DNA from 4 places in the Mesorhizobium sp. B2-4-2 genome. Region 3 is predicted to be linked to each of the others. Evidence: riboswitches for the same ligand, from Rfam matches in the RefSeq annotation. Region 3 holds a riboswitch; each other region holds the start of a gene.
The links. A riboswitch is a leader RNA that binds a small molecule or an ion and turns the genes downstream of it on or off. The one in region 3 is predicted to bind cobalamin.
Positions count from the first base shown of each region.

Region 1: it holds a riboswitch for cobalamin, as region 3 does, so the genes downstream of both, FJ942_RS15810 (DUF1636 family protein) here and FJ942_RS14910 (ABC transporter ATP-binding protein) in region 3, are expected to answer to the same signal.
Region 2: it holds a riboswitch for cobalamin, as region 3 does, so the genes downstream of both, FJ942_RS27115 (aromatic ring-hydroxylating dioxygenase subunit alpha) here and FJ942_RS14910 (ABC transporter ATP-binding protein) in region 3, are expected to answer to the same signal.
Region 4: it holds a riboswitch for cobalamin, as region 3 does, so the genes downstream of both, bluB (5,6-dimethylbenzimidazole synthase) here and FJ942_RS14910 (ABC transporter ATP-binding protein) in region 3, are expected to answer to the same signal.

Region 1 covers NZ_VFVM01000006.1:160,365-165,298, reverse strand. The annotation lists gene FJ942_RS15820 (cobaltochelatase subunit CobN) at 1-217, opposite strand, end outside; gene cobW (cobalamin biosynthesis protein CobW) at 234-1,286, opposite strand; gene FJ942_RS15810 (DUF1636 family protein) at 1,289-1,735, opposite strand; cobalamin riboswitch at 1,773-1,977, opposite strand; gene FJ942_RS15805 (winged helix-turn-helix domain-containing protein) at 2,007-3,206, opposite strand; gene FJ942_RS15800 (NADH-quinone oxidoreductase subunit A) at 3,540-3,905, shown strand; gene FJ942_RS15795 (NADH-quinone oxidoreductase subunit B) at 3,896-4,477, shown strand; gene FJ942_RS15790 (NADH-quinone oxidoreductase subunit C) at 4,482-4,934, shown strand, end outside.
Region 2 covers NZ_VFVM01000018.1:66,254-71,187, forward strand. The annotation lists gene FJ942_RS27095 (alpha-glucosidase) at 1-60, shown strand, start outside; gene ugpC (sn-glycerol-3-phosphate ABC transporter ATP-binding protein UgpC) at 86-1,198, shown strand; gene FJ942_RS27105 (DUF680 domain-containing protein) at 1,286-1,522, opposite strand; gene FJ942_RS27110 (DUF680 domain-containing protein) at 1,592-1,789, opposite strand; cobalamin riboswitch at 2,269-2,471, shown strand; gene FJ942_RS27115 (aromatic ring-hydroxylating dioxygenase subunit alpha) at 2,602-3,849, shown strand; gene FJ942_RS27120 (hybrid-cluster NAD(P)-dependent oxidoreductase) at 3,869-4,934, shown strand, end outside.
Region 3 covers NZ_VFVM01000005.1:382,466-387,399, reverse strand. The annotation lists gene FJ942_RS14925 (sugar phosphate isomerase/epimerase) at 1-847, opposite strand, end outside; gene FJ942_RS14920 (Gfo/Idh/MocA family oxidoreductase) at 850-1,881, opposite strand; gene FJ942_RS14915 (LacI family DNA-binding transcriptional regulator) at 2,063-3,088, shown strand; cobalamin riboswitch at 3,151-3,360, shown strand; gene FJ942_RS14910 (ABC transporter ATP-binding protein) at 3,617-4,405, shown strand; gene FJ942_RS14905 (ABC transporter substrate-binding protein) at 4,445-4,934, shown strand, end outside.
Region 4 covers NZ_VFVM01000001.1:414,077-419,010, reverse strand. The annotation lists gene FJ942_RS02035 (DUF2277 domain-containing protein) at 2-268, opposite strand; gene FJ942_RS02030 (exodeoxyribonuclease VII small subunit) at 367-618, opposite strand; gene FJ942_RS02025 (histone deacetylase family protein) at 622-1,548, opposite strand; cobalamin riboswitch at 1,670-1,850, shown strand; gene bluB (5,6-dimethylbenzimidazole synthase) at 1,899-2,651, shown strand; gene FJ942_RS02015 (TetR/AcrR family transcriptional regulator) at 2,697-3,302, opposite strand; gene FJ942_RS02010 (MFS transporter) at 3,423-4,646, shown strand; gene ribB (3,4-dihydroxy-2-butanone-4-phosphate synthase) at 4,697-4,934, opposite strand, start outside.

The DNA.
Region 1 (4,934 bases), on a different contig from region 3:
CGATCCAGAGGTCGACGGACATGGGGTGGCGCAGGTCGCGCAGCGCGGCCAGCCGCATCGTGGGCAGCCGATCGGCGTCGCCTTTCCAGGCCGCTGCCAGTCCGGCCAGGTCGCTGTCCGTGAAGGACAGCGCCACCATTTCCGCCGGCGTCTGCCGCAGATCGACCGGCTCGGCGAGATCGTCGAGCGAGGCGGATGTGGTGGTGAGGATGTGCATCGCGGTCGGTGTTGCCTCAGCCGGCGAGGATATGCTCGATCGCCGGGCGGTTCAGCCCCTTGAGGCCGATGACGACCAGGCGCGAGCGGCGGTCGTCGTCAGCCGTCCAGGCGCGGTCATAATAATGATTGACGCGCGGACCGACCGCCTGCAGCAACAGCCGCATCGGCTTGCCGCCGACCTCGACGAAGCCTTTCACCCGCAGCACGTTCTCCTGTTCGGCGGCGGTCGCGACGCGCTTTGCCAGGTCGTCCGGGTTGGCGATCGAGGGGATGTCGACGATGAACGTATCGAAGTCGTCGTGCTCGTGGTCGAAGGCGCCGTCATGATGGGACTTGCGGTTCTCGATGTCGTCCTCGACGGCGAGGCCTAGCCCGAGCAGCACGGACGGATCGACCTTGCCATGAGCCGTCGGCACGACCTTCACGGCGCGGGCGGAGTGTTCGCCAATGATGGCGTTGGCGCGAGCCGAACCTGCGGCATCCATCAGGTCGCTCTTCGACAGGATGATGAGGTCGGCGCAGGCGATCTGGTCCTCGAACACCTCCTCGACGGGGTCGTCGTGGTCCAGTGTCTGGTCCTGCGCGCGTTGCGCCTGCAGGGCGTCCATGTCGTTGGCGACGCGCCCCTCGGCCAATGCCGGACCGTCGACCACGGCGATTACGCCGTCGACTGTCACCCGGCTCTTCACTGTCGGCCACTGGAAGGCCTGGACCAGCGGCTTGGGCAGAGCCAAGCCTGAGGTCTCGATCAGGATGTGGTCGACCTTCGGCGTCAGCGACAGGATCTGGTCGAGCGCCGGGACGAAATCGTCGGCGACGGTGCAGCAGATGCAGCCATTGGCCAGTTCGACGATGTTTTCCTCCGGGCAGGTGTCGATGCCGCAGCCCTTGAGGATCTCGCCGTCGATTCCGATGTCGCCGAATTCGTTGACGATGATGGCGATCCGCTTGCCGCCCGCGTTCTCCAGGAGATGGCGGACCAGCGTGGTCTTGCCGGCACCCAGGAAGCCGGTGACCACGGTACAGGGGACGCGGGAGAGAGTGGCGGCGGAAACTGCGGCGGTCATGATCAGTCCTTCAGCATGTCGAGGGGAGGAATGCGGGCGACGAGGCCGCGCTTGAGGGAATCCGGGCGACCACGCCACGGAATGAGGCCGTTGGTCGAAGCGGCGAAGAGTTTCGCGCCGGTGACGAGATCGGCGCCGCTGGCGATGTTCAGGTCGCCGAAGACATAACTCCAGCAGCCGTCGCGAAGAATCGCCGCACTGAGACGGCGCTTGCAGTTGCCGAGGCATTCGACGGTGCGGACACGGACATTGTCGGCCGTTGCGGCTTGGCGCGTATCTTGAGCCAAAACTTCGCCGGCGCGGGGATGGGCATCGGAACCGGTCTCGTCGCGGCAGGAAGCGCAGATGATAACAGTGACGCCGGCCAAGGCGTCGCTATCGCCAGACAAGTCGCTATCGCCAGACAAAATGTCCGCTGTTTCAGCCGGGAAACTGCTGTCGCGTTCCAAATCGGGCTCCTTGCCCGGAAAACCCGCCGGGCGATCGGATTCTTATGTCTCAGACGGCAGGTCTCCTGGCTCGCGGGTCATCGCCTTCGTGCCGCCTTCCCGGGACCGTCCCAGTGGTTTTCGGCCTTGGCTCGTCGCTTACAGTTGCGGGGACAGCCGCGGATTTGAAATCGAGATTTCGCACCGCATTCCCTCTTGGCTCCTCCCTTTGCCGAGAGGAGACCGTCTGGAATGGATTTAGGCTCTTGCAGGCGGCGGTGTCAACGCGCGTCTACGACACGGCAATGTCGGCGAGCGGCTGCCCAAGGTCGCCGGCGGGCGTAACCTCGATCCGTTCGAGGCCGAGCCAGCCCTGCATCTGCGTCAATTCCTGGAAGAGTTGCGCGGCGGTTTCAGGCGGCGCGCCGGGCTCGGCATAGGCCGCGTGGACGCGTAGCACGCTGGCCGGCCGGTCGGCCTTGAGGTCGACGCGCGCCACGATCCTGTCGCCGAGCAGGAACGGCAGGACGTAATAGCCGTATTGCCGTTTTTCGGCAGGGGTGTAGATTTCTATGCGGTAGTGGAAATCGAACAGCCGCTCCGTGCGCGAGCGCTCGAAAACGACCGGATCGAACGGCGCCAGCAAGGCGCGGGCCTCGATTTTTCGTGGAATACGGGCCTCCTTATGGAGGTAAGCCGGTTTGTTCCAGCCCTCGACACGCACCGGCACCAGCTCGCCTGTTTCAACCAGCTCCTCCAGCCGGCCCTTCATGTCGGCCGGCGACAGGCGGAAATAGTCGCGCAGGTCGCTTGCTGTCGCGACGCCATGAGCGCGGGCGGATATCCGCAGCAATTCCCGATGCGCGTCCTCGGCAGACGGCACCGGCAGATCGAGGATCGCCCGCGGCAGCACGCGCTCGGGCAAATCATAGAAGCGTTCGAAGCCACGGCGGTGCGCGGTGGTGATGCGTCCTGCCCAGAACAGCCATTCGAAGGCATGCTTGGCGTGGCTCCAGCCCCACCAGCCGCCGGATCCTTTCTGGCCTTCGAGCGCGGAAGCGGCGATCGGGCCGCGCTCCGCGACCTCGCGGTAGATCTCTTCTATATAGGCGGCGTGCTCGCGGCCCCATTTGGCGAGACCCAGATACATTTCATCGCCACGCTCGGCGCGCTGCATGCGCCAACGCATCAGGGGATAGGTCTCGACCGGCAGGAAGGAAGCCTCGTGCGCCCAGTATTCGAAAACCGTGCGCTTGCGCGTGACGGCGGCGTTGTCGAGCAAGGCGAACGGGTAGGGACCAAGGCGCGAATAGAGCGGCATGTAGTGAGCGCGCACCACCGCGCTGACGGAATCGATCTGCAGCAGGCCGGTACGCGAGAGCACACGGGCGAAGTGGCGTCGGTCGGGCGTGCCGGCGGGGCGGGGATCAGTGAACCCTTGGGCGGCGAGCGCGATACGCCGGGCCGTGGCGAGCGAGATATTTTCCTTCATTCGGATGCGACTCTGATGGCTTGTTGAGCGTGGTTCGGACAGTTGATTCCGGCCATGCTAGCAGGGTTTTGGCGGCAACTCTGTCAGGAGAGAAAAGTGGAGTAAAAAGCGAAGGAAATCAAACAGGAGCGGATCGGACCAGTTTCTTCCCTTATGCCGTCCAGGCCAGTGTTTTGAACAAGGTTTGACTTGCTTCGCCGGAAGCGCTGCGCTAACCCTCGCCGCGTTGCAGCAAAGGCCCCTTAAAACGGTTCAGCGGTTAAACTGTCACGCTTCCGCAATGGGGTCTGGTGCTGTAATCAAAATGGATTGGCGCCAACGGAAAGCCGCAGCATGAACGCACTTCTCAGTTCGTACCTGCCCATCGTCCTGTTTATCGCAGTGGCGGCGGCTGTCGGCGTCGCGCTCATCGTGGCGCCGTTCCTGGTGGCCTACCGCAATCCCGACCCGGAAAAGCTTTCCGCCTACGAATGCGGGTTCAACTCGTTCGATGACGCCCGTATGAAGTTCGACATCCGCTTCTACCTGGTGTCGATCCTGTTCATCATCTTCGACCTGGAAGTGGCCTTCCTGTTTCCGTGGGCGGTGTCGTTCTCGAAGATCGGCATGCTCGGTTTCTGGTCGATGATGGTGTTTTTGGCGGTGCTGACCATCGGCTTTGCCTATGAATGGAAAAAAGGAGCGCTCGAATGGGATTGAGCGACAGTTCCGGCACGCTCGTCGCGCCGAAGCCCAAGGGTCTGATCGATCCCAATACCGGCAGGCCGGTTGGGTCCGATGATCCGTTCTTCCTCGAAATCAACAACGAACTCGCCGACAAGGGCTTTCTCGTCACCTCGACCGAGGCGCTGATCACCTGGGCGCGCAGCGGCTCGCTGATGTTCATGACCTTCGGCCTCGCCTGCTGCGCCGTCGAGATGATCCACACCTCGATGCCGCGCTACGATTCGGAGCGGTTCGGTGTTGCTCCTCGCGCGTCTCCGCGCCAGTCCGACATCATGATCGTTGCCGGCACGCTGACCAACAAGATGGCCCCGGCGCTGCGCAAGGTCTACGACCAGATGCCGGAGCCGCGCTACGTCATCTCGATGGGCTCCTGCGCCAATGGCGGCGGCTATTACCACTATTCCTATTCGGTGGTGCGCGGCTGCGACCGCATCGTGCCGGTCGACATCTATGTGCCCGGCTGTCCGCCGAGCGCCGAAGCGCTGCTCTATGGCATTCTTCTGCTGCAGAAGAAGATCCGCCGCACCGGCACGATCGAACGGTAAATCCATGGCCGCATCCCTGAGCGAACTGTCGACCTATCTCGGCGAAAAATTGATTGGCCGCGTCAATGAAGCAGTGTTCGCCTATGGCGAACTCACCATCCATGTCGAACCGCGCGATCTGATCGAAGTGGTGACTTTCCTGCGCGACGATCCGCGCTGCCAATTCATCTCGGTCATCGATGTCTGCGGCGCCGATTATCCGTCACGGGCCAAGCGCTTCGACGTCGTCTATCACCTGTTGTCGCCGAAGCAGAACGTGCGTATCCGCATCAAGGTGCAGGCAGACGAGGAGACGATGGTGCCGTCGATCACCGGCGTCTATCCCGGCGCCGACTGGTTCGAGCGCGAGACCTACGATCTCTATGGCGTGCTGTTTTCGGGTCACCCCGATCTGCGGCGCATCCTCACCGATTACGGTTTCGACGGTCACCCGCTGCGCAAGGATTTCCCGCTGACC
Region 2 (4,934 bases), on a different contig from region 3:
CAGAGCTCCGGCTCCATCCGCCTCGGCGGCTACGGCGCCTGGTTCGGGCGCATCGACTGAATTCTAGGGACCACTGGAGGGAAACATGGCCGATGTCACGCTGAGGCAAGTGAAGAAATCATACGGCAATCTCAACATTCTGCACGGCATCGACCTCGACATCAAATCGGGCGAGTTCATCGTCTTCGTCGGGCCGTCGGGTTGCGGCAAGTCGACATTGCTGCGCTCGATCGCAGGGCTCGAGGAGATCACCTCGGGCGAGCTCAGAATAGCCGGCGAGGTGGTCAACGACGTGCCGCCGTCGAAACGCGGCATCGCCATGGTGTTCCAGTCCTACGCGCTCTATCCGCATATGACGGTCTACGACAACATGGCGTTTTCGATGAAGATCGGCAAGGAAAGCAAGGCCGAGATAGACAAGCGCGTGCGCCAGGCGGCAGAGATCCTGCAGCTGACCAACTATCTCGACCGCCTCCCCAAGGCGATGTCGGGCGGCCAGCGCCAGCGCGTGGCCATCGGCCGCGCCATCGTGCGCAACCCGAAGGTGTTCCTGTTCGACGAACCGCTGTCGAACCTCGACGCCGCGCTGCGCGTCGCCACCCGCATCGAGATCGCCAAGCTCAAGGAATCGATGCCCAACACCACCATGATCTATGTCACCCACGACCAGGTCGAGGCGATGACGCTGGCCGACCGCATCGTGGTGCTGAAGGAGGGCCATATCGAGCAGGTCGGCACGCCGATGGAACTCTACAAGAAACCCGGCAATCTGTTCGTTGCCCAGTTCATCGGCTCGCCGGCCATGAACATCCTGCCGGCGACCATCGACAAATCGGGCAATCCGACCGCCATCAGTCATGTCGGCGGCCGCAAGGCTACGGTGCCGATCGCGACGCCGGCCTCGGCCAAGGGCGCGTCGGTGAGCTTCGGCGTGCGGCCGGAGGACCTGACGATCGCCGGCGGCACGGACTATCTGTTCGAAGGAACGGTGGATTATGTCGAGCAGCTCGGCGAGGTGCAACTCGTCTATGTCGACATCGGCCGCGCCGACCTGCCGCTGGTGACCAAGCTGCCGGGCAATGTCGAGGTCAAGCGCGGGGCGACACTGCGGCTGAGCGCCGACGCCGGAGACCTTCATATCTTCGACGCGGATGGACGATCCTTCGCGCTGCACGAGACGGAAGCGAAAGCGGCCTGAGAGCAGGCCATGAATTAATTGCCGGTCACGCAAAAACAGGAGCGGCGGGCAAAGCCCGCCGCTCGTGTTTGGTGTCAGCTTCGGCTGTTAGTGGCCGAAGAGATTCCGGTCACTGCCCTGAGGGGCGGACTTGTGTACATCGCCCGACGAATTGAGCAGCTTGTAGACGGGCGAGCCGCTGTCGCGGATCGAAGCCGTGTGCGCATTGTCGACCGAGGTGACGGCAGGTTGGTTGGCGCCATTGGAGCCATAGTTGTCGCTGCCGGCAAAAGCGCTGCCCGACACCACCAGAACGGCGGCGGCAGCAAGGATGATCTTCTTCATTTCAAGTCTCCTGAATTTTCGAATTTCGCCAGGACGGCGGAAGGCCCGCCGTCAACTGGAGATCGGCTGTTAGTTGTTGCCGAAGAGGTTGCGATCGGCACCCTGGACAGGCGTCTGGGCAGCCGGTTCCGACTTCTTGGTCGAAGCGGTGTACGAGCTGTCGACGGCGGTGGCCGCAGGGGCATTCGAACCATAATGGTCGCTACTAGCGAAGGCGCTGCCGGAAACAGCCAGAAGGGCGGCGGCAGTGAGAATGATCTTTTTCATTTTTTGATACTCCAGTATTTTTCCGTCCGTCTAGCGGCGTGTCTTGGGAGGAAATCGCGTCGTTCGGACAGCCCCGATGTGGGAAAGCCATACCGCCATTTCCAATCACGAAGTTTTTCCGTGTGGACCAAGTTTCCACCACTTGAAATTGTGCCAGGGCCTTCTACATTCGTTTTTTTCCATTTGTTATCAGATAGTTATTCTAACAGACCGCGCGATCACCAACTGTGTCGAAGGCCCAGTGTTCACACCGTCCTGCACGCATCGTCAACAGAAACGAACCGTTCGGTTCGATTTTAGAGGGCGCTAATAGTCACTTTTCGAAACCGTTAACCTTTTTGCCTCCGCCACGAGACGGAATCCGAGGCGGCGACCTGAGGCTTTCTGCCCCTGCAACGGCGGCCGCACCGTTTTCAGTGCGTGTCGCGCGGCATGGATGCGATGTCGTTTTCATGCCGACGACAAGCCGGCGATCATGGTTAGATCCTGCCATCTCAGGTGCCGCCGCGTGACGACGAGGCGGAGAATTGGGAAGCCGGTCAGAATCCGGCGCTGCCCCCGCAACGGTGGTGGAGTTCAGGTCGCAACGGGAGACCACTGGGCAAAGGCCTGGGAAGGTGTCGCGACAGTCCGCAAGGACAGCTCCAGAGCCCGGAAACCAGCCCGAGATGTTGGACTCGACTGATCGCGGCGGGCGGTCAAGAGGCGGATGGTGCATGTCCGGCGCAAGCCGGCGCGCGGCTTGATCCTTCCTCTCTCCCCTCCGTTCAGTCCTTCAATGTGAGGACAGGACTTCAATGCGAGGACAGGACATGGATGCGCGCAACGACATGCTGAAACGGCTGCAAGGCCGCAGGGACGGCTTCTCACTCGAGCAGCCCTTCTATACCGACGCCGACTACTTCAAGCTCGACATGGAGCTGATCTGGTACCGCGACTGGCTGTTCATCGGCCATGATTGCGAACTGCCCAGGCCCGGCAGCTTCATTACGGTGCAGATCGGCGACTATCCTGTCGTGCTGGTGCGCGACCAGAAGGGCAACATCAACGCCTTCCACAATTCTTGCCGCCATCGCGGCAGCCGCGTCTGCAACACAGACAAGGGCACGGCGGCAAAGCTCGTCTGCCCCTACCATCAGTGGACCTATGAACTGGACGGCAGGCTGCTGTTCGCCAGGCAGATGGCCGAGGGTTTCGACAAGAGCCAGTTCGGCCTGAAGCCGGTCGCCTGCGAAAGCGTCGGCGGCTACACCTTCATTTGCCTCGCCGACGAGCCGGCGGATTTCGCGCCGATGCGGATGATGATCGAACCCTATTTGCTGCCGCACCGGCTGCGCGAAGCAAAGGTCGCCTTCGAGAGCACCATCGTCGAGAAGGGCAATTGGAAGCTGGTCTGGGAAAACAACCGCGAATGCTATCATTGCGCCGGCAACCATCCGGAGCTCTGCAAGACCTTTCCTGAGGCGCCGACCGTGACTGGCGTGCAAGGCGCCGACAGCGACCCGGAGATGCTGGCTCACTGGGCCAAATGCGAGGCCGCCGGCCTGCCGAGCAAGTTCCGCATCGACCCGGCCGGACAATACCGTGCCATCCGCGCGCCGCTGCTGCGCGATGCCGTCAGTTACACGATGACGGGAAAACACGCGGTCAAGAAGAACCTGTCCGACAGCGTTGCCACCGACCGCATCGGCTCGTTGCTGCTCTATCACTATCCGACGACCTGGAACCACATCCTCGGCGACCACGCCGTCACGTTCCGCGTGCTGCCGATCAGCGCCACCGAGACCGCGGTGACGACCAAATGGCTGGTTCACAAGGACGCGGTCGAGGGCGTCGACTACGACCTTGCCGAACTCACCCATGTCTGGACCGAGACCAACGGCCAGGATCGTCGCATCGTCGAGGAAAACGCCTTCGGCATCCTGTCGCCGGCCTATGAACCCGGCCCCTATTCCGAACTGCACGAAGGCGGCGTCATCCAGTTCGTCGACTGGTACGCGCGTTTCATCGGTCCGCGCCTCGCCGAAGACGGCCGGCCGGCCCTGCGCAGCGTTGCTTGAGAGGTAAGGGATGAATGCGATGACGTATCTCGGCCTCTATCGCCATCTCGATCAGATGGCGCCCTGGAACGACAGGCTCCAGGTGCTGGAAGTGATCGGCGTGAGCGACGAGGCGCCTGATGTAAAGACCTTCACCTTCCGCTCCGACAACCAGACCTGGTTCCGCTACAAGCCGGGCCAGTTCGTGACGCTGGAACTGCCGACAGCGGATGGGTTGCTGATGCGCACCTACACGCTGTCGTCTTCGCCTTCACGGCCATTCTCGATCGCGGTGACGGTGAAGGCGCAGGCCGGCAGCACCGGCACACGCTGGATGTTCGACCATTTGAGGCCTGGTTCGCACGTCAAGGCGTATGGGCCGGCCGGAGACTTTTCGCTGCACAGCCACCCGGCGGCCAAATATCTGTTCATCTCGGCCGGCTCCGGCGTGACGCCGATGATGTCGATGCTGCGCTGGCTGAACGACTGCGCGCCATGGACCGATGTCGGCTTCGTCAACTGCGCCCGCCGCCCCGAAGAGATCATCTTCCGCAAGGAGCTGGAATTGCTCGGCAGCCGCATGCCCGGCCTGTCGCTCGGTTTCATGATCGAGGAGCGGTCGAGCCGGGAAGGCTGGTTCGGCCATATGGGCCGCATCGACGCCATCCGGCTGCCGCTTTTGGCGCCCGATTTCCGAGAGCGCGAAATCTTCTGCTGCGGCCCCGACCCCTTCATGCGTGCCGTGCGCGGCATGCTCGAAGCCGCCGGCTTCGACATGGCGAGATACCATCAGGAGAGCTTTGCAGCGCCGCTGGTGGAGGAAATTCCGGCGCCGTTCGCCTCGCCGACTGGAGACGGCGCAGCCATTCCTGTCGAAGCCGCGACGCCGATCCGGTTCTCGATTTCGGATGTCGATGCCGCATGCGTCGCCGGCCAGACGGTGCTGCAGACGGCGCGCGCCTCGGGAGTCAGAATCCCCGCCGCGTGCGAATTCGGCCTGTGCGGAACCTGCAAGGTCAAGAAGCTCTCGGGCGAGGTCGAGATGAGCCACAATGGCGGCATCCTCGATCACGAGATCGAGGACGGCTTCATTCTCGCCTGCTGCT
Region 3 (4,934 bases):
CGCGGACCTGGCCTGTCATTTCAAGATCGTCGCGATAGACCGGGTCGTGCCAACCTTCGATGTCGATGGCGCCCTTGTATCCGGCCAGCCGCAATTCGCTGATCACCCGCGTCCAGTCGCTGTCGCCGAAGCCGGGCGTGCGCATCTGCACGAAGGGCAGGCGGCCGAAGACGCCGTGCTCGCGTATGACATCCCAGCGCACCGTCGCGTCCTTGCCGTGGACATGGAAGATGCGATGCGCCCATTTGCGGATCTGCGGGATCGGGTCGATCAGATAGACCAACTGATGGCAGGGCTCCCATTCCAGACCCAGATTCTCATCCGGCAATTCGTTGAACATCAGTTCCCAGGCGTCCGGATTATGGGCGATGTTCCAGTCGCCGGCGGCCCAGTTGCCATCCATGGCGCAATTCTCGAAGGCGATGCGCACGCCCTTGTCGGCCGCGCGTTTGGCCAATTCGCCCCAGACTTCGCGGTAGCGCGGCAGGCTGTCGGTCAGCGGCTTGCCGCGGATGCGGCCGGTAAAACCGCTGACCAGATTGGTGCCGAACAGATGCGCGCTGTCGATCGCCGTTTCCCAGGCCTTGAGCACGCCGCGGTCGGTGTCGCCGCTCTCGAGCGGATTGCCGAACACGCCGATCGAGCTGACGCTGACATCGGCATCGCCGATCGCGTCGCGGATCTCGCCGGCGAGCCGCCCCAGGTCCTTGCCGCCCAGCGTCTGCCAGAAGAAGGGCTGGACGCTCTCGAAACCGAGCGGCAGGATCTGCCTGACATAGGCGGCCGGGTCTTCGAGATTGGCCCGCACCATGGTGCCGATCCTGATGTCGAGAAGCGGGTCCGCCATGGTCATCCTTCCTGCCTGGGGATTTCGACCCGGCGCCCGGTCTCGGCGCTTTCGATCGCCGCGAAAACCATGGCCAGGCTCTTGATGTTGTCGGCGCCGCGCGTCTCCGGCTCGGTGCCGGTTTCCACGGCGCGGACGAAATCTTCCATGACGCCGAGATGCCCGCCGATGCGGTCGGCAGGGTCGAGCGGCGGCACCGCTACCGGCACGACCTTGTCGAGCAGGCCTTCGCGTTCCGGCAGCACGGCTTCGGCCTTCAACTCGTCATGACCATCCCAGGTCAGGCTGCCGCGTTCGCCGACGATGCGCCAACTGCCTTCCCAACTGGTGCGGAAACCGTCGGCGCACCAACTGCCGCGATAGGTGAACATCTTGCCCTGGCCGAGCTCGAAGGTGGCGCTTGCCGACGATCCCTGCCGGTACCAGGAATTGGCCGGCTCCCATTCCCGGCAATACACTTCGGTCGGCTCGCCATCGACCATGTAGCGGGCGGCGTCGAATGTATGGATCGCCATGTCGAGCAGCAGCACATGGCGCATGCCTTCGCGGAAACCGCCGAAATGCGGCGCAATGAAAAAATCGGCATGGATGCTGGTCGCAGCGCCGATGGCGCCGGAGCCGAGAAAGCGCCGGATGCGCCGGACGTTGGCGACGTAGCGGCGGTTCTGCACCACGGCATGGATGCGCCGGGCGCGCCGCGCATCGTCGATGATGGCGCGCGCATTGTCCGGGCTGTCGGCCAGCGGCTTTTCCGTCAACAGATGACAGCCATGGGCAAAGGCCGAATTCGCCACGGCGCGACGGGCGGCAGGCACGACCACGTCGAACACCGCATCGGGTCTGGTCTGGGAGAGAACGACGTCGAGATCGGTCCCGATCGCGACCCCGGCGAGGTCGTATTCGCGTGCCCGCTGGCGCGCCCTGTCGGCGTCGAGGTCGACGAGACCGACGATCTTGACGGCAGGGGATTGGCTGATGGCCTCGAGCCAGGTTTTGCTCATGGCTCCGCACCCGACCAGGACGACGTGCATCATCCAGCGCTCCTCCGGCCAACCCCTCCTGGCTGGCACCCACGGCAGTCCGTAAATGACTTCCGTAAACGTTTACGATGACACACCCGATGGCATATATTGTCAATCGGATTTGTACCGTCGGCTCTGAAACGCCTTGGCCGCACGACCGGCTGGTGCTAGCCAGAAGCAGGAGGGGGAGGTCTTGGCGTCCAGCATTCACGATCTTGCGCGACACCTGAACATTTCGATCGGTACAGTCTCGCGCGCGCTTAACGGGCGCGCCGACGTGAACGCCGAGACACGCCAGCGCGTGCTCGAGGCGGCCCGGAAGCTCAATTATTCACCGAACCACTCGGGCAGGAACCTACGCCGCGGCACCACCCATGCCGTGGCTTTCATGCTGCAGCCGCATCCGGGCGACCAGCAGTATGGCGAGCCGTTCTTCATTCCGTTCCTCACCGGACTGCAAGCGACATTGGCCGAGTGCGGGCTGGACCTGATCATCGTCATGGGCGCGCCGGCGGATTATCAGCAGGAGCGGCTGCGCCGCGTCGTCGAGACGCGTCGTGCCGATGCCGTCGTACTGGCCTGGACGCGGCGCGAGGACGATCGCATCGACTATCTGAGCAAGGCCGGCTTTCCCTTCGCGACGCTCGGCCGAAGCCGGTCCGGCGACGACAGCTATCCCTCTCTGGATCTGGATTTCGAGAAGGCGGGCGCCGATGCGGTCGACCGGCTGGTTGCGCGTGGCCACCGCCGCATCGCCGCCATCCGGCCGTCGCTTGACCTGAATTTCGGTTATCTGTTTCTGGAGGGTTATTGCAAGGCGCTGCGGCGGCACGGCATCGAAGTCGATCCCGGCCTGATTGTGGACGGTTTTATCAACGAAGCCGGTGGCTACGCGGTGACACCGCAAGTCATGCGGTCGAAGGATCCGCCGACCGCGATTATCTTCAACAACGACTCGATGGCGCTCGGCGGCTGCAAAGCGCTCGCCGAAATGGGGATCAAGCCCGGGCAGGATGTCGCGGTGATCGTCATCGTCGACACGCCGCTCTGCCGTTATTTCTCGCCGGCGCTGACCGGCTTTCGTCCGAGCCTTGACCCGATGGGGCGGCGGCTCGGCGAAATCCTGCTCGCCTCGCTCCCGGCTTTCGCCGGCGCGAAAGGGCCAGAGATCATTCGCGAGGTCTGGCCGCTGGAACTGGTGGCGCGCGATAGTGATTGACCACAAGTTTGTATCGTTATAACAGAACATGCATCGACCTTGCCTCGACGGTGCCTGCATCCTAGGCTGCGACTCGTGATGGTCCCCGCGCCGCAAGGCGAGGGGTGAAAAGGGAACATGGTGAGGCCCGATTTTCGGGTCGAAGCCATGGCTGCCCCCGCAACTGTAAGCGGCGAGCAAAATCCGAGAAGCCACTGGCCGGCAAGGCTGGGAAGGCAGGATGGCGCAACGACCCGCGAGCCAGGAGACCTGCCATCTGCATGGGTTGACCGGACGGGGTGTGCCGGGAGGAGACGCGGGGTTCGGTCTTGTCGACCGGTTCAAGCCAGCTTCCTTCCGTCGCCATTTTTGAAAGTGACGGAAGTTGGACGGCTCCATCGATCGCATTCACTGCATTCCCATGCATCGCATCATCGTGTGCACGCTTTGCCGCGATATCGCCACCGAGGTGAATTCAGGCCAGCGTCCGGCAGGATTGGCAAGCAAGACGCTGGCCCGTATTCCGGCAGGCCCTGCAAGGAATTGCCCATGACCGCGCCGCTTCTCGAGGCCCGCGACCTGGCCGCGGCGGCGGATGGCCTGCATCTGGTGCATCCGGTCAGCCTTTCGGTGGCGGCGGGCGACCGTCTCGCCATCATCGGTCCCAACGGCGCCGGCAAGACGACATTGCTGCGCATGCTGTCGGGCATGCTGCGGCCGAGTTCGGGCGAAGTGAAGCTCACCGGGCGCCTGCTGGACAGGATTTCGACCGCCGAGCGGGCGCTGCACATCGCCGTCGTCGGCCAGACCGATCAACCGGATCCACGGCTGGCGGTGATCGATTATGTCGAGCTCGGCCGGGTTCCGCATACCGGCCGCAGGCACAGGAGCGAGGAACGCGACATTGTCGTCGAGGCGCTGCGCCGGACCGGGCTGTTGCCGCTGCTTGGCCGCACCATCGGCTCGCTGTCGGGCGGCGAGCGCCAGCGCGCCCAGCTTGCCCGCGCCATCGCACAGGAGCCGAAGATCCTGTTCCTCGACGAGCCGACCAACCATCTCGACCCGCGGGCGCGCAGCGAGTTGCTCGAACTGGTTGCAGGCCTCGGCATGACCGTGATCGCGGTGCTGCACGATCTGGCGCTGGTGACGCCTTTCGCCACCAGGGTCGCGGTGATGAGCCATGGCCGGTTGCATGTGCTGGCGCCGCCACGCGAAGCACTCACTCAGCAGCTGATCCGCGAGATCTTCGGTGTCGACGTCTTTAGGTTGCGCCACCCGACGGAGGACCGCGAGCTGACGGTGTTCGAGGTTCCGAACCGTGCCGCGCCATCTTCGTGAGCGCAGATCCAATTCCCGTGCAACGAAGGAGCAACATCCGTGAAACGCCTTGCCGTGTCTCTTGCCTTCTCCCTGCTGGCCTCTACGGCCTTCGCCTTTCCGGTGACGGTCGACAGCTGCGGCAAGTCGCTGACCTTCGACGCGCCTCCAAAGCGCGCTGTCATTCACGATCTCAACATGGCCGAGATGGCCTTCGCCCTGAAGCTGCAGCCGTCGATCGTCGGCCTGACCGGCATCACCGGATGGTACAAGGTCGGCCCCGAATTCAAGGCCGAGCAAGGCTCGATCCCGGAACTGGCGCCCAAATATCCGACGCTGGAAAACCTGGTCGCTGTCGAGCCCGACTTCTTCTTCGCCGGTTGGTACTACGGCATGAAGCCGGGCGGCGAGGTGACGCCCGATACGCTGGCGCAACACGGCATCAAGACCCTGGTGCTGACGGAAAGCTGCGTCCATCTCGACAAGAACCGCCCCGCCGCTTCGATGGATCTGCTCTATGGCGATGTCGAGAAGCTGGGCAAGATCTTCG
Region 4 (4,934 bases), on a different contig from region 3:
ATCAGGCAAAGCGGATCGCCGCCTTCGCCCGCAGCTTGGCCGCAACCTCCTCGCGATTGCGCGGATGCTGGTTGGTTTCAAGCGAATCGAGAAGCTCGCGCGCCGACGCCGCGATGGCCTCGACGGCATGGTCGAATGCGTGCTGGTTCTGCTTCGAAGGCCGCGTCCTTCCGCTCAGCTTGCGAACGAATTGAAGGGCTGCATCGCGCACCTCGTCGTTGGTCGCCGGCGGATCAAAATTGAACAGGGTCTTGATGTTTCTGCACATCGCTTCCGTATCTCCTCTTGTCCTGGAGCCGTTTCAATCGGGACGCGTTCTATCCTCAATCATGATCGTGTCAAAAACCAGAGAGACGGCTGCGTGCCTCAATCCGCGTCCAGCGGCTCCGTCCCGACCGGCTTGCCGTCGCGGGACAGCCTGATCTTCTCCACCTTGTCCTCGGCCGCCTTCAGCAGCCGGTCGCAATGCACCTTCAGCGCCTCGCCGCGCTCGTAGATCCTAATGGACTGGTCGAGCGGCACATCGCCACGCTCCAGATCATCGACGATCTTCTCCAGCGCGTCGAGAGCCTGTTCGAAGCTCATCGCCTTGACGTCTTCGTTGGTTTCACCAGCCATCATTCATCCTTTCATCAGTCGCCCGACATGGGCGGCGACCGAAAATGCCAATCCTTGCAGATCGTAGCCGCCCTCGAGCAGGCTGACGAGCCGGTTGCCGCTGTGGCGCGCCGCGCGCTGCATGAGTTGGCCGGTCGCCCAGTCGAAATCATCCTCGGTCAGGTTGATCTCGGCCAGCGGGTCGCGATGATGCGCATCGAAGCCGGCCGAAATAATGATCAGGTCGGGTGCAAAATTGTCGAGCGAGGGCAGCACGCGCGACAGGAAGGCATCGCGGAACGCCTCGCTGCCGGTCTGCGGCGCAAGCGGCGCGTTGACGATGTTGCCGGCGCCGGTTTCGTTCTTTGCTCCGGTGCCGGGGTAGAGCGGCATCTGGTGCGTCGAGCAATAAAGCACGGACGGATCGTCCCAGAAAACATCCTGCGTGCCGTTGCCGTGATGCACGTCCCAGTCGACGATGGCGACACGTTCGATATCGTGTTTGCGCTGTGCATAACGTGCGGCGATGGCCGCCGTGTTGAACAGGCAGAAGCCCATCGCGGTCGCTTTCTCGGCATGATGGCCGGGCGGCCGGGCGGCGACGAAAACGTTGTCTGCCCTGCCGGCAAAGACGTCGTCGACGGCGGCGTTGGCGGCTCCGATCGCGGTGATCGCCGCCTGCCAGCTCTTCGGGCTGGCCGTTGTGTCGGCATCGATGCGGGCGATGCCCGTCTCGGGAATGGCGGCGCGTACCCGCTCGACGAAATCCTCGGGATGCGCGTAGAGAATGGTGGCCTCATCGCCTTGTGGCGCCTCGAGGCGGTCGAGCGCGGCAAAAGCCTCGTCGTCGAGCACGCGCTCAATGGCGCGCAAGCGGTCCGGCCGCTCCGGATGGCCGGGTGGCGTGATGTGCTCGAGGAAGATCGGATGGGTGTAGAGACGAGTGGCCATGCTCCCTATCTAGTGCCCCGGCGCGGCGATGGCCATGCGTTGCGGCCTGATGGTTGGGGAAAATCGCGCTTGCGTCCGTTCGCGTCGCCGCGGGGATTGGCGGCGCAGGGGCTTCGTCGTAAAGTCCCCGCCACTGCCTGGTGCCCGCCGCGAGCGGGAGAATCGGGAACACGGTTTGATACCGTGGCGTGCCCAACGCTGTAAGGGGGACCGCGCCGGTAAATGCCACTGTCGATGACGGGAAGGCGCCGGATGCGGGTTGATCCCGAGCCAGAAGACCGGCCTGGCAGGCATCGTCATCCGCATGGTCAGGCGGACGGCAGTTGATTGCAATCGCAAGGGGACAAGCGATGCCGGACAATATGACCATCCCCGTGGGTGACGGATTCGACCAGATGGCGCGCGATGCGGTCTACCGCGCCATGTTCACGCGGCGCGATGTCCGCAGCCATTTTACATCAGAGGCCGTCGACGACGAGGTCTTGGCGCGGCTGCTGCTTGCCGCCCATCACGCGCCATCGGTCGGCTTCATGCAGCCATGGAATTTCATCGTCATTCGTGGCACCGAACGACGGGAACAGGTGCGCGACCTGTTCCTCGCGGCGCGCGAGCAGGAATTGCCGGCGATCGAGGAAGAGCGGCGGGCGCTCTACCGCAAGCTCAAGCTGGAAGGCATCTGCGAAAGCGCGCTCAATATCTGTATCACCTGCGACCGCCGACGCTCACAGGGTTCGCCGCTGGGACGCTGGCACAATCCCGAGATGGATCTCTACAGCACGGTCTGCGCGGTGCAGAATTTCTGGCTGGCGGCGCGCGCCGAAGGCGTCGGCGTTGGCTGGGTCAGCATTATCGAGGCGCAGGCGTTGAAAGGCCTTCTGTCGATTCCCGAGCATGTGACGCCGGTGGCCTATCTCTGTGTCGGCCGTGTCTCGGAGTTCGCGCCGAAACCGGACCTCGAAACACATGGCTGGGGGCGGCGGCTGCCGCTGCCCGAGCTGATCATGAGCGAGACGTTTTGCGGACAGGGCGAAGTTCCGCTCAAATCAACGATCGCACGCCTCAAGGCGGCAACATGCGAAAAGTCTGACAAACCCTTGATTTGATTGCCGATACGGCATGCGCAGCGCGCTGCCGGCGGCCTGCCGTCGTCAGGCGGCTCCGGCATCCTTCCTCAACAATCCTTCGAGCAGTTGCTTGAATGCCGCCACCACGGTCTTCGACGTCGCTTCCGGGTCGTTCGAATTGGCGATCCGCTGCGCCGCCTGGCTGCTCGCCCCGTTGATCAGCCGTGCCGCGGTCTCGGGGTCTACGCCCGGGACAACCACCCCGTCGCCCTGCAGCGTCGTCAGGTGATCGGTCATCGACGCGACGCAGGCATTGGCGTTCGGCCATTGCGCGGGATCCCCCAGCACGGCCGGACCGTCCCGAAACATGATGCGCTGGATTTCCGGCTCCAGCGCCATTTCGATGTAGCTCGTGCATTCGTCGACGAAGCTTTGCCAGCGGGTCGGTGCTTTCGCTGCAACCTCATTCACCCGTGCCGCCATCTCGGCGTCTATCTCGGCGATAACCGCCTGCAAAAGCCCCTTCTTGTCCCCGAAATGATGATAGAGCGCACCGCGCGTCAGCCCTGCCGATGCGGTGAAATCATCCATCGATGCCTCGGCATAACCGATCGTTCCGAACGCATGCCGGGCCGCGGCAATCAATTTGGCGCGCGTTTCGGCGATCATTTCCCTGCGGGGCTTGTGCATCTCTTCTGGCCTTATCTACATACGTCACGTATGCCAATTGACATACGCGACGTATGATCTATTTAGTATTCATACGCATCGTATGTAATTTCCGAATCGCCTTTTGTCGAGGAACGGATCATGCAGAACCCCTATTCCGAGATCTTTCGAGCCCCTGGCGCCAAGGGCTTTGCCGCTGCAGGCTTCATGGCGCGCCTGCCGATCGCCATGGCGCCGATCGGCATCGTGGCGATGCTGTCGCAGACGCGTGGCGAATACTGGCTGGCGGGTGCCGTCTCGGCGACATTCGCGCTGGCCAACGCTTTCCTGGCGCCGCAGATCTCCAGGCTGGTCGACCGCCTCGGCCAGACATGGATCGTGGTGCCCACCACCATCATCTCCGTGCTGGCATTCCTGCTGCTGATTGCGTCGGCCAACCAGGATTGGCCGGTATGGACAATGTTCGTGTCGGCGCTGCTGGCAGCGGCCATGCCCAGCATGCCGGCAATGGTGCGCGCGCGCTGGACCGAGCTTTTTCGCGGCCGGCCGGAGATGAACACCGCCTTCGCCTTCGAATCGGCGGCCGACGAACTGGTCTATATCGCCGGCGCGTCGCTGTCGGTGGGCCTCAGTGCGGCGCTGTTTCCGGAAGCAGGCATGCTGGCGAGCACGTTGTTTCTCGCTTTGGGCTCGATAGCATTCATCCTGCAGCGATCGACGGAGCCGAAAGTGCGGCCGGTGGACCATGGTTCGACTGGCTCGGCAATCCGCCTGCGGCCGGTACAGATCATCACCTTCGCCCTAATCTTCATCGGCGCGACCTTCGCGACGACGGAAGTGAGCACGGTGGCGATCACCAAGGAGTTCGGCCAAGCCGGTGCCGCAAGCCTGGTGATCGGCGTCTATGCGCTGGGATCGTTCGTGTTGGGCATCGTGGTCGGCGCGCTCAACCTCAAGACGCCGCTACAGCGCCAGCTGACCGTCGCGGTCGCCATCATCGCAGTCAGCACGATTTTGCCGCTCACCGCCGACAGCGTGCCGATTTTGGCGCTGACCGTCTTCATCAGCGGCGTGGCGATCTCGCCGACTTTCATCACGGCATTCGGCCTGATCGAACGGCATGTGCCGGAAGCGATGCTGACCGAGGGCATTACCTGGGTGACAACGGGAATCGGCATCGGCATGGCGCTGGGCTCTTTCGCCGCCGGCGCGGTGGTGGATGCGTTCGGCGCCCAGAACGGGTTCTGGGTCTCGGTGGTCGCGGGCGGCATCGCGCTGGTCACGGTGCTGCTCGGCCAGCGCAGTCTTGCCACTCACAAATGCGAGTTGGATGGGTGTGAAGCGGCCGTCGCTGCCGCGGAATGAACCATGACGCGTCCGGTTCAGCGGATCGGACGCTATTGCCGCCGTCGAACCTAGAGAATCTCGGTCTTGGCGATGTGGATGCCAAAACCTTCGAGGCCGACATAGTGGCGCTCGCGCGAGGCGATCAAATTGATCGAGGAAATGCCGAGATCCTTCAGGATCTGAGCACCGAGCCCGATCTCGCGCCATTCATTCTCGCGGCGGCGCGCCTCTTCGTGGTCCTCCCGGTCGCCGCTCGCCGGCCGGTTGCGCTCCTGGTGGGCGACACCGACCGAGCCCTCGCGCAGA